Linked DNA regions of Parafrankia discariae. Each later gene encodes a partner of the first gene's protein in a complex. Links are inferred from orthologs where the notes say so. Each region holds a gene or a part of one and is shown on either strand. Other genes may lie near its edges.

Region 1 (6,104 bases):
CGGGTGCCGGCGCCGCGTCGGTGCCCGGGGCCGATCGGGCCAGGGCGGCGACGATCGCCTCCGCCGTGCGCGGGCCGATGCCCGGCACCTGCGCGATCTCCACCGCGCCCGCGGCGCGCACCTTCGACACCGAGCCGAAGTGCCGCAGCAGCGCCTTGCGCCGGGTCTCCCCGAGCCCCGGGACGTCGTCGAGCGCCGAGGCGACCATCGACGTCGACCGCTTCTGCCGGTGGTAGGTGATCGCGAACCGGTGCGCCTCGTCCCGCACCCGCTGCAGCAGGTAGAGGGCCTCGCTCGTCCGCGGGAGGATCACCGGCTCGTCCTGGTCGGGCAGCCAGACCTCCTCCAGGCGCTTGGCCAGCCCGCACAGCGCCACCCCGCCCGGCCCGGCCTCGACACCGAGCTCGTCGAGCGCCCGCGCGGCCGCGGCGACCTGCGGCGGGCCGCCGTCGACGACGACGAGGTTGGGCGGGTAGGCGAACTTCCGGGGCCGGCCGGTCTCCGGATCCCGGCCGAGCGGGGGCGGTTCCGCCCCGGGCGCCGAGTCGGCGCCGGCGGGGGCGTCCGGGTATCCCTCCAGCTCGCCGGTGCGGGCCCGTTCCGCCAGGTAGCGGGAGAAGCGCCGGTGGACGGTCTCGCGCATGCTCGCCACGTCGTCCTGCCCGTCGACCCCGCGGATGGCGAACCTGCGGTACTCCGACTTGCGGGGCAGGCCGTCCTCGAAGACCACCATGCTGGCCACGACGTCGGTGCCCTGGGTGTTCGACACGTCGAAGCACTCGATCCGCAGCGGGGCGTCGGGCAGTTCGAGCGCCTCCTGGAGATCGGCCAGCGCGCGACTGCGGGCGGTGAGGTCGCCGGCGCGCTTCGTCCGGTGCAGCGTGAACGCCTGCTTGGCGTTGCGTTCGACGGTCTCCATCAGGGTGCGTTTGTCGCCGCGGCGGGGGACGCGCAGGTCGACGCGGGCCCCGCGGGCCCGCGTGAGCAGCTCGGCGACGGCCTCGGTGTCCGGCGGCAGCTCGGGCACGAGGATCTCGCGGGGGACCTGCCCGGCCGGCGCCGGATCGACGGTGCCGGCCGGGCGGACGCCGTCGAGGTACTCCTGGGTCAGGAACTGCTCGACGAGGTCGGCGGTGGTGACGTCCTCCAGCTTGTCGACGACCCAGCCCCGCTGGCCGCGGACCCGGCCGCCACGTACGTAGAAGACCTGGACCGCGGCCTCCAGCTCGTCCTGGGCGAACGCGATCACGTCGGCGTCGGTGCCGTCGGGCAGGACGACGGCCTGCTTCTCCACCGCGCGGCGCAGCGCCCCGATGTCGTCGCGCAACCGCGCGGCGCGCTCGTACTCCTGTGCCTGCGCCGCGTCCCGCATCTCCCGCTCGAGGCGGCGCAGGTAGCGGCCGGTCTGGCCGGACATGAAGTCGCAGAAGTCGTCGACGATCTGGCGGTGCGCGTCGGCGTCGACCCGCCCCACGCAGGGGGCCGAGCAGCGGTCGATGTACCCGAGCAGGCAGGGGCGGCCCACCTGGCCGGCCCGCTTGAAGACCCCGGAGCTGCAGGTACGCGCGGGGAAGACCCGCAGCAGCAGGTCCAGGGTCTCCCTGATGGCCCAGGCGTGCGCGTAGGGGCCGAAGTAGCGCACGCCGCGCCGCTTGGGTCCACGCATCACCTGGAGCCGCGGGAACTCCTCGGACAGTGTCACCGCGAGACTCGGGTAGCTCTTGTCATCGCGGTAGCGGACGTTGAAACGCGGATCGAACTCCTTGATCCAGGTGTACTCGAGCTGGAGCGCCTCGACCTCGGTGGACACCACCGTCCACTCCACCGAGCCGGCCGTGGTGACCATGTGCTGGGTCCGGGGATGCAGCGTGTGGATGTCGGCGAAGTAGTTGGCCAGCCGGGCCCGCAGACTCTTGGCCTTGCCCACGTAAATGACCCGGCCATGTTCGTCGCGGAAGCGATACACGCCCGGGGTCTCGGGGATCGAGCCCGGCGGGGGCCGGTAGGTCGCCGGATCAGCCATGAGCCGAGCCTACGGCGACCATCATCCGACCTGAGCAGTTCCTGCACGTAGCCATTTCATCACGCTGAGCTTCCATGCTGTCGAGGGCCCCCGTCGTTCCCGGATTCCGGCCGGGCGCAGGCACCGCGCCCGTGGCGCACCCGGCGGCCCGCGGCGCCCGCCCGGAAGGCTCGCCGACCGGCCCGTCCGGGCGACCAGGCACCCACCGAAGGGCCGTCGCCAGGGCCCGGACGGCGCCGTGTGGCCAATCTGTCGGCGGGCCGATCTCCCGTCCGCCCTCGGTCAGCGCCTGGTCGCCGTATGCTGAAGCGCGTCCACTCGGGTGGCGCCGCGAGCGAACTGCTGCGACGGTGTAAACCGGCGAGGCAGTTGAACCGGGGAGATCGGGCCGAGGGAGCCGACGCGTGCAGGTGGAGGACGTCACGACGGAGTTCGTCGTTGACAACGCCCCCGGCCGCGGGAGGATCACCGTCCTGCAGATCACCTGGCGTAGCTGTGACCCGCTGGCGGTCGCCCTCGTACTCGTCTCCCGGCCGGATCATCCCGCGCTCCCGCAGGGGCACTGGGTGGCTCCCCGGGACGCGCTACGGGCCGGTCTGGACGGCCCGACACCCGTCGGCGACGGCGATGTCCGCATCACGCCCGAGCCGACCCGGGGCGGCATCCGCCTCGAACTCGCCGACGGCGAGCGCCGCTCGGTCGTCGTGCTGGACGCCGCCCCCGTCCGCCGCTTCCTCGAGCGCACCGAGCGGGTCGTGCCCGCCGGCGAGGAGCACCCCGAGGTCGCGCTGGACGCCGTTCTCGACGACCTGCTCCAGACCTGACTCCCGCGGGCCTGACCGGGCCGCGCGGCGGCGGCCCGCCCGCCCGTCGTCACAGCGACGCCGCGCCGGCGAGCCTCGGCCGTGACTTCGGACGGGCGTCGACCTTGTCACCGAGGATCTCCCGCAGGAACGCCCCGGTGTGGCTCTCGGGCACCGCGGCGATGGTCTCGGGAGCACCCTCGGCGACCACCCGGCCGCCGCCGCTCCCGCCCTCCGGGCCCATGTCGACGATCCAGTCGGCGGTCTTGATGACGTCGAGGTTGTGCTCGATGACGATCACCGTGTTGCCGGCGTCGACAAGCCGGCCGAGCACGCCGAGCAGTTTGCGGATGTCCTCGAAGTGCAGGCCGGTGGTGGGCTCGTCCAGCACGTAGACGGTCCGCCCGGTGGAGCGTCGCTGCAGCTCCGAGGCGAGCTTCACCCGCTGCGCCTCTCCGCCGGAGAGGGTGGGCGCCGACTGGCCGAGCCGGACGTAGCCGAGCCCGACGTCGTTGAGCGTGCGCAGGTGCCGGGCGATCGCCGGGACCGCCGCGAAGAACTCCGCGGCCTCCTCGATCGGCATGTCGAGCACCTCGGCGATGTTGCGGCCCTTGAAGTGCACCTCCAGCGTCTCCCGGTTGTACCGGGCGCCCGCGCAGACCTCGCACGGAACGTAGACGTCCGGCAGGAAGTTCATCTCGATCTTGATGGTGCCGTCGCCGGAGCAGGCCTCGCACCGGCCGCCCTTGACGTTGAACGAGAACCGGCCCGGCAGGTACCCGCGGACCTTCGCCTCGGTCGTCTCCGCGAACAGCCGGCGGATGTGGTCGAACACGCCGGTGTAGGTCGCCGGGTTGGACCGGGGCGTGCGGCCGATCGGTGACTGGTCGACCCGGACCGCCTTGTCGAGGTGCTCGAGACCGGACACCGTGCGGTGCCGGCCCGGTACCTCGCGGGCGCCGTTGAGGTGGTTCGCGAGCACGCTGGCGAGGATGTCGTTGACCAGTGTCGACTTGCCCGAGCCGGAGACGCCGGTGACGGCCACCAGGCAGCCGAGCGGGAACGACACCGTCACGTCCCGGAGGTTGTGCTCCCGGGCGCCGTGCACGGTCAGCGAACGCGACTTCGTCGGCGCGCGGCGGATGTCGGGCACCGGGATCTGCCGCCGGCCGGAGAGGTAGGCGCCGGTCATCGACTCCTCGCTGCTCAGCAGCTCCTCGACCGGGCCGGAGACGACCACCCGACCGCCGTGCTCGCCGGCGCCGGGGCCGATGTCCACCACCCAGTCCGCGGCGCGGATCGTGTCCTCGTCGTGTTCCACGACGATCAGCGTGTTGCCGAGGTCGCGCAGCCGGACGAGGGTCTGGATGAGACGGCGGTTGTCCCGCTGGTGCAGGCCGATCGACGGCTCGTCGAGCACGTAGAGCACGCCGACCAGCCCCGAGCCGATCTGGGTGGCGAGGCGGATGCGCTGGGCCTCCCCACCGGCGAGCGTGCCGGCGGAGCGGTTCAGCGACAGGTAGTCGAGGCCGACGTCCAGCAGGAAGGCGAGCCGGGCGTCGATCTCCTTGAGAACCCGCCCGGCGATGGTCTGCTCCCGCTCGTTGAGCTCGACCTCACGCAGGAAGCCCGCGCACTCCCCGATCGACATCCCGGAGACCTCGGCGATGGAGCGGCCGCCGAGGGTGACGGCCAGCGACTCCGGTTTGAGCCGGGCGCCCCGGCACGCCGGGCAGGGCACGTCACGCATGTAGCCCTCGTAGCGCTCGCGGCTGGTGTCGGACTCGGCGTCCGAGTGCCGGCGGCGCAGGAAGGCCATCACGCCCTCGAAGGACGTGTAGTAGGAGCGCTTGCGGCCGTAGCGGTTCGTGTAGCCGACGTGGATCTCGGTCTCGCCGCTGCCGTGCAGGATCGCCTTGCGGGCGCGTTCCGGCAGCCCCTCCCACGGGGTGTCCATCCGGAAGCTGAGGTCCTCGCTGAGCGCCGTCAGCAGCCGCTCGAAGTACTCCTTGTTGTGCCCGCCGGCCCACGGCTGGATCGCGCCCTCGGCGAGCGAGAGCGTCGGGTCGGGCACGACGAGGTCGGGGTCGACCTCCTTGCGGGTCCCCAGCCCGGTGCACTCCTGGCAGGCCCCGAACGGCGAGTTGAACGAGAACGACCGCGGCTCCATCTCCTCGAAGGAGAGGTCGTCGTACATGCAGGCCAGATGCTCGGAGTACATCCGCTCGCGGTCGGGGTCGGCCGGGTCGCGGTCGACGAAGTCGAGCAGCACCAGGCCGCTGCCGAGCTTGAGCGCCGTCTCGATGGAGTCGGTGAGGCGGCGCTTGGCCGACTCCTTCGCGGCGAGCCGGTCGACCACGACCTCGATCGTGTGCTTGCGCTGTTTCTCGAGCTTGGGACGCTCGGTGAGCGCGACGACGGTGCCGTCCACCCGGACCCGGGCGAAGCCGGAGCTCTGCAGCTCGGCGAAGAGGTCGGCGTACTCGCCCTTGCGACCGCGCACGACCGGCGCCAGCACCTGGAAGCGGGTGCCCTCGGGGAGCTCGAGGAGGCGGTCGACGATCTGCTGCGGGGTCTGCCGGGCGATCGGGCGGCCACACTTCGGGCAGTGTGGATGGCCGACCCGCGCGTAAAGCAGCCGCAGGTAGTCGTAGACCTCGGTGATCGTGCCCACCGTCGAGCGCGGGTTGCGCGAGGTGGACTTCTGGTCGATCGAGACCGCCGGTGACAGGCCCTCGATGAAGTCGACGTCCGGCTTGTCCATCTGGCCGAGGAACTGGCGGGCGTAGGCCGAGAGCGACTCGACGTACCGGCGCTGCCCCTCCGCGAAGATCGTGTCGAAGGCGAGGCTCGACTTGCCCGAGCCCGACAGCCCGGTGAAGACGACCAGGCCGTCCCTGGGCAGGTCGAGATCGACGTCACGAAGGTTGTGCTCACGTGCTCCGCGGACGACAAGACGGTCAGCCATCGTCAGGTCCCTCGTGGTCTTCGGTCGGGTGTGGGTGGCGCCCGGGCATGGGTGCCACGGCGGCGCCGGATCAAACGCGCGTTCGAACCCGTCCGACGCTACACGCCCGGGCCGACGCGCCCGCACCGGCCAGGCCCGGCTCCGGCGAGGGAACCTCGCAGCCCACATCGTTGTTCCGACCAGGACACACGGCGGTCACGCCGATCAGAATGGACGCGCTCCGTGGGTCACTCCACGCCGCCGGGCCGCCACCGCGGCGGTCCGGGGCCGGACGATCCGCGCGGACCAGGCCACACAGAGATCGAGGAGA
Region 2 (5,485 bases), on another replicon or contig:
TTGGCGGTCAGCCCGGCCGCGACGTCGTCGACGTCCCAGCCCGCCCCGCCGGCCTCGGCGGCGACCCGGGCGTGGAAGAGCACCTGCATGAGGACGTCGCCCAGCTCCTCGCGCAGCTCCGCGAGATCGCCGTCCTCGATGGCCTGGTAGGCCTCGTAGGCCTCCTCGAGCAGGTAGGGCGCCAGCGAGACGTGGGTCTGCTCGGCGTCCCAGGGGCAGCCGCCGGGCGAGCGCAGCCGGTCCATGACCGCGACCGCGTCGAGCAGCGCCGACCCGGGCAGCTCGCGGGTGGCGACCAGCAGCTCGACCTCGACCCCCGGCCACGCGAGGTGGTCCCGGCCGGCGGCGTCCCGGCCGGCGGCGTCCCGGCCGGCGCGGGCGGCGGCGCGCAGCACGCGGTCGGCCGCGGTCGGTGAGACCGGGTCGAGCAGCCACGCGACCTCGGCACCCGGCCCGGCCGCGGCCCGCAGCTCGGCGACCGGGTCGACCTCCACGCCGGGCTCGGCGGGCGACGCCGACCGCAGCACCGAGACCTCGACGCCGGCCTCGCGCAGCGCCGCGGCCTGCGGGTGGTCCGGGCTGGCCGTCCAGACCCGGGCCGAGCGGAGCACGTCCCAGGCGGCGGCGGTCAACAGACCGGGGGCCACCCGGGCGCTGGTGGAGACCAGGGTGATGCGGGTTCTCCCGCCGGTCACGCGGCTGGTCACGCCGGTCAGGAGCCCAGGGTCAGGTCGAGCGCGGACTCCGGCGCGGCCGTCGTGGCGATCGTCCCGGGGGCGGAGACCACGGCGAACTGCTGGTCGTCCCACGAGCCGAAGCGCGGGTTGATCGAGACGTGCTCCCGGTCGGCGGCCGCGGTCAGCAGCGGGCGGAGCTTGACCGCGCGCTGGTCGGTCGCCAGGAAGCGCTGCAGGTACGGCCGGGCCGCCTCGAAGGTCAGCGGAAGGTCGCCGACCTGCGCCACGATGCTGTCGTACTGCGCGCGGGCGTCGGCCACCGAGGCGAGCGTGGTGGGCGCGATCTTGTCACCGAGGGCGGATTCCAGCGCGCCGGTGCGCACGATCACGCCGACGTCCTTCTTGGCGAAGCCGGCCGCGGCCGCCCGCGTCTCGAAGGCCTCGACGCTGCCGAACTGCAGCACGGCGTACGCCTGGTAGTAGGCGTCGACGTCCTGGCTGCTCAGCGTGACCCCGAGGCGGTCCGCCTCGGACTCGAGCACCTGGAGCTGCACCAGGGTGGTCAGCGTGCGGCGCTGCAGCTCGGCCCGGTCCAGGCTCTGGGCCGCCTGCTGGGCGGGGACGGCCGAGACGGCCTCGAAGCCGCGGTCGACGATCCCGCGCACCGTGGACGTCTCGATCGTGCTCGATCCGACCTGCGCGGCGGCCCCGGCGTGCGTCGTGCATGCGGTACCTGCGATGCCGGTGAGCACGACGAGCCCGAGCCCGGCCAGAAGACGCGGAAACTTCACAGTGCTGACCGTATCCGCTCGCCGGGCTTGAACGGTACAGGGCTATCACTTGGACGGTATGGGACGCTCCGCCGTGGTTCTCACCGGCTCGCGGCGGCGGCCACCGAGTCACCGGCGACGGCCTCCAGCAGCTGGCCGGCCCAGGCCAGCAGCGCGCGGTCACGCAGCGGGCGGGAGCCGATCCGGCCGGTCTCGGTGGGTGCCGGCACCAGCACCGTGCGCACGGCCGGCTTGACCACCGCGCCCTTGTAGAGCCTGGTCAGCCGCAGGGTCTGGCTCTCCCGCAGGTCCAGCGGGGCGAACCGGACCTGCCGGCCGGCGACCGTGATCTCGGTGACGCCGAACCGGCGGGCGAGCACCCGCAGGCCGGCAACGGCGAGCAGGTTCTCCACCGGCTCGGGCAGCGGGCCGAACCGGTCGGCCAGCTCGCCGCGGACCTCGGCGATGTCGGTGTCGGAGACCGCGCCGGCCAGCCGGCGGTAGGCGTCGAGCCGCAGCCGCTCGCTGGGCACGTAGTCGTGCGGCAGGTTCGCGTCGACGGGCAGCTCGACCTTGACCTCCGGTGGCTCCTCCGCCTCGCCCTTGTACTCGGCGACGGCCTCGCCGACCATCCGGACGTACAGGTCGAAGCCGACTGACGCGATGTGGCCGGACTGCTCGCCACCGAGCAGGTTCCCGGCGCCGCGGATCTCCAGGTCCTTCATCGCGACGGCCATGCCGGCGCCCAGGTCGTTGTGCTGGGCGATGGTGGCCAGCCGGTCGTGCGCGGTCTCCGAGAGCGGCCGGTCCGCCGGGTACAGGAAGTAGGCGTAGGCCCGCTCGCGGCCCCGGCCGACCCGCCCGCGCAGCTGGTGCAGCTGGGAGAGCCCGAAGTTGTCGGCCCGCTCGACGATCAGCGTGTTCGCGTTCGAGATGTCCAGGCCCGACTCGACGATCGTCGTGCAGACCAGGACGTCGAACTTCTTCTCCCAGAAGGAGACCATGACCTGTTCGAGCGCGTCCTCGTTCATCTGGCCGTGCGCGGTGGCGATCCGCGCCTCGGGGACCAGCTCGCGCAGCGCGGCGGCGGCCCGGTCGATGCTCTCCACCCGGTTGTGGATGAAGAACACCTGCCCCTCGCGCAGCAGCTCGCGGCGGATGGCCGCGGTCACCTGGCGCGGCTCGTAGGGCGCCACCGAGGTCAGCACCGGATGACGCTCCTCGGGCGGGGTGTCGATCGTCGACAGCTCCCGGATGCCGGTGATCGACATCTCCAGGGTCCGCGGGATCGGCGTGGCGCTCATGGTGAGCACGTCGACCGCGGTCCGCATCTTCTTCAGGTGTTCCTTGTGCTCGACGCCGAAGCGCTGCTCCTCGTCGACGATCACCAGGCCCAGGTCGGAGAACTTCGTCTCGTTGGAGAGCAGGCGGTGTGTGCCGATGACGACGTCCACCGTGCCGTTGGCGAGGCCGTCGAGCACGGCGCGCTGCTCGGACGGCGCGTTGAACCGGCTCACCGCCTTCACCGTGACCGGGAACGGCGCGTACCGCTCGGCGAAGGTCTGGAAGTGCTGCTGGACGAGCAGCGTGGTCGGGACGAGCACGGCGACCTGGCGGCCGTCGGTGACCGCCTTGAAGGCGGCCCGGACGGCGATCTCGGTCTTGCCGTAGCCGACGTCACCGCAGATCACCCTGTCCATCGGGACGGGCTTCTCCATGTCGGCCTTGACCTCGTCGATGGCCGCGAGCTGGTCGGGTGTCTCCCGGAAGGGGAAGGCGTCCTCCAGTTCGCGCTGCCAGGGGCTGTCGGGGCCGAAGGCGTGGCCGGGGGCGGCCATCCGGGCGCTGTACAGCCGGATCAGCTCGCCGGCGATCTCCTTGACCGCCTTGCGGGCCCGGCTCTTGCGCTTGCCCCAGTCGGCGCCGCCGATGCGGTCCAGGCTCGGGCCCTCGCCGCCGACGTAGCGGCTGATCTGCTCGAGCTGGTCGGTCGGCACGTAGAGCCGGTCGCCGCGGGCGTACTCGAGCAGCAGGTACTCGCGCTTGGCGCCGGCCACCGTGCGGGTGACCATCTCCACGTAGCGGCCGACGCCGTGCGCGTCGTGCACGACGAGGTCGCCGGCGCTCAGCGCCAGTGGATCGATGCCCTTGCGGCGCCGGCTCGGCATCCGGCGCATGTCCCGGGTGGTGACCCCGCGGGCGCCGGCGAGGTCGGTCTCGGTGAGCACGGCGAGACGCAGCGTGGGGCTGACGAACCCGTCACCGAGCTGGGCCTGGGTGACGACGGCCACCCCGGCCGCCAGTTCGGCGTCGGCCGCCAGCCGGGCGCCGAGGTCGGCCTCCCGCATCATCTCGACGAGCCGTTGCGCCGGGCCGTGGCCCTCGGTGACGAGCAGCACCCGCCAGGAGTCGGCGAGCCAGCCCTTGATGTCCGCGGTGGCCCGCGCGGTGTCCCCGTGGTAGGCCGTGGCCGGCCGCAGGCTGGCGACGACGGTGTCGTCGCCGAAGGTGTCGTCAGCGCCGCCTGCCGGGTCGGCGGCGAACGGGCTGACGGACCACCAGGGGATACCCAGCTCGGCGGCCCGCTCCCGGACGTCCGAGACCGAGCGGTAGGTCGCCGCGCCCAGGTCGATCGGCGCCCCGCCGCCGAGCGCCGCGACGCTCCATGAGGCGTCCAGGAACTCCTGGCTGGTCCGGACCAGCTCGCCGGCCCGGGTGCGCACCCGCTCGGGGTCGCAGACCAGCACCCGTGAGCCCGCCGGCAGCTCGTCGAGCAGCAGGGTCATCTCGTCGGTGAGCACGGGCGCGAGCGCCTCCATGCCCTCCACCGGGATGCCCTCGGCGATCTTGTCGAGCATGTCGACGAGCTGCGGGTGCTCCCGCGCCAGCTCCGCCGCGCGGGCCCGGACCTCGTCGGTGAGCAGCAGCTCCCGGCACGGCGGCGCGAACAGCTCGGCCGCCGGCTCGCCGTCCTCCGCGGGCAGCGCGCGCTGGTCGGCGACGGAGAAGCGGCGGATGTCGTCCACCTCGTCGCCGAAGAACTCGATCCGCAGCGGGTGTTCCTCGGTCGGCGGGAAGACGTCGAGGATCCCGCCGCGGACGGCCATCTCGCCGCGCCGCTCGACCAGGTCGACCCGGTGGTAGGCGATGCCCACCAGGCGGGCGGTGACGTCCTCGAGGTCGGCGGTGTCACCCTTCGCCAGCGCGACCGGGGCGAGCTCACCCAGCCGGGCCACCTGGGGCTGGAGCACCGAGCGGACCGGTGCCACCACGACGGCCAGCGGGCCCGCCCCGGTGGCACCGCCGGTGCCCGGGTGCGCGAGCCGGCGCAGGACGGCCAGCCGCCGCCCGACGGTGTCCGCCCGTGGCGAGAGCCGCTCGTGCGGCAGCGTCTCCCAGCTCGGGTACACCGCGACACGCTCGGGCCCCAGCAGGCTGCCCACCGCGTCGGCCAGGTCCTCGGCCTCACGGCCGGTCGCCGTCACCGCCAGGACGGTGCGGCCGGTCCGGGCCATCGCCGCCACCGCGAACGGGCGCAGCGCCGCGGGCCCGGCCAGGTCGAGGACGGGTTCGTCCGACGAGGCCAGCGCGCGGGTCAGCGCCGGGTCGCCGCCGGGGCGGGTGACTAGGGCGTCAAGCAGCGGCGCGAGGGTCATGTGATCCGTCCCGTGCCTCTCCAGTGCTAGCGAATCCGGTGCCGACGGACTACGCGGCGGCCACGGCGATGCGGCCAGACGACGGCCGACTCCGGTTGCAACAGCGATCCGACAGGCGGTACTGCCGGCCGTGAGGATCGCCGGCGGTGGGAATCCGGCGGAGGGCATCTCCACCGGCGGGCCGACCACCCCGCTGGGTACCGAAGAGGTGTACCCCGGACGCGGCGCCGTACCGGTCGTGGCACCGACCCGGAGGGGCACCCCCGCGGACCACACCGCCGCGGCGAGGGAACCCCCGGATACGGAGCCACCCTGGGTGCGGAGGCGTCCAGGACGCAGCCGTCCCCGGTGAGGTTCCCGGGCGGCGGGGTCGATATGACCA

The links. The genes of interacting proteins can lie anywhere in the genome.
Region 2: the proteins of uvrA (region 1) and mfd are in contact, whole or in part, in a crystal structure (PDB 4DFC), measured with the Escherichia coli proteins. The link is inferred for Parafrankia discariae from one-to-one orthologs.

Annotation. Positions count from the first base shown.
Region 1 is NZ_KB891219.1:262,409-268,512, reverse strand. What follows is about bases 2,697-6,104. They hold uvrA (excinuclease ABC subunit UvrA), read right to left. Parts: upstream 5,795-6,104; coding sequence 2,897-5,794; downstream 2,697-2,896. Other genes in these bases: B056_RS0118210 (SsgA family sporulation/cell division regulator), read left to right, coding at 2,697-2,847. In the rest of the region: excinuclease ABC subunit UvrC, read right to left, coding at 1-2,023; more of B056_RS0118210, read left to right, coding at 2,428-2,696. UniProt on the Escherichia coli protein: The UvrABC repair system catalyzes the recognition and processing of DNA lesions. UvrA is an ATPase and a DNA-binding protein. A damage recognition complex composed of 2 UvrA and 2 UvrB subunits scans DNA for abnormalities.
Region 2 is NZ_KB891208.1:135,844-141,328, reverse strand. The notes cover bases 1,349-5,485. They hold mfd (transcription-repair coupling factor), read right to left. Parts: upstream 5,104-5,485; coding sequence 1,549-5,103; downstream 1,349-1,548. Other genes in these bases: B056_RS0112025 (SurA N-terminal domain-containing protein), read right to left, coding at 1,349-1,468. Outside these bases: mazG (nucleoside triphosphate pyrophosphohydrolase), read right to left, coding at 1-707; more of B056_RS0112025, read right to left, coding at 713-1,348. UniProt on the Escherichia coli protein: Couples transcription and DNA repair by recognizing RNA polymerase (RNAP) stalled at DNA lesions. Mediates ATP-dependent release of RNAP and its truncated transcript from the DNA, and recruitment of nucleotide excision repair machinery to the damaged site.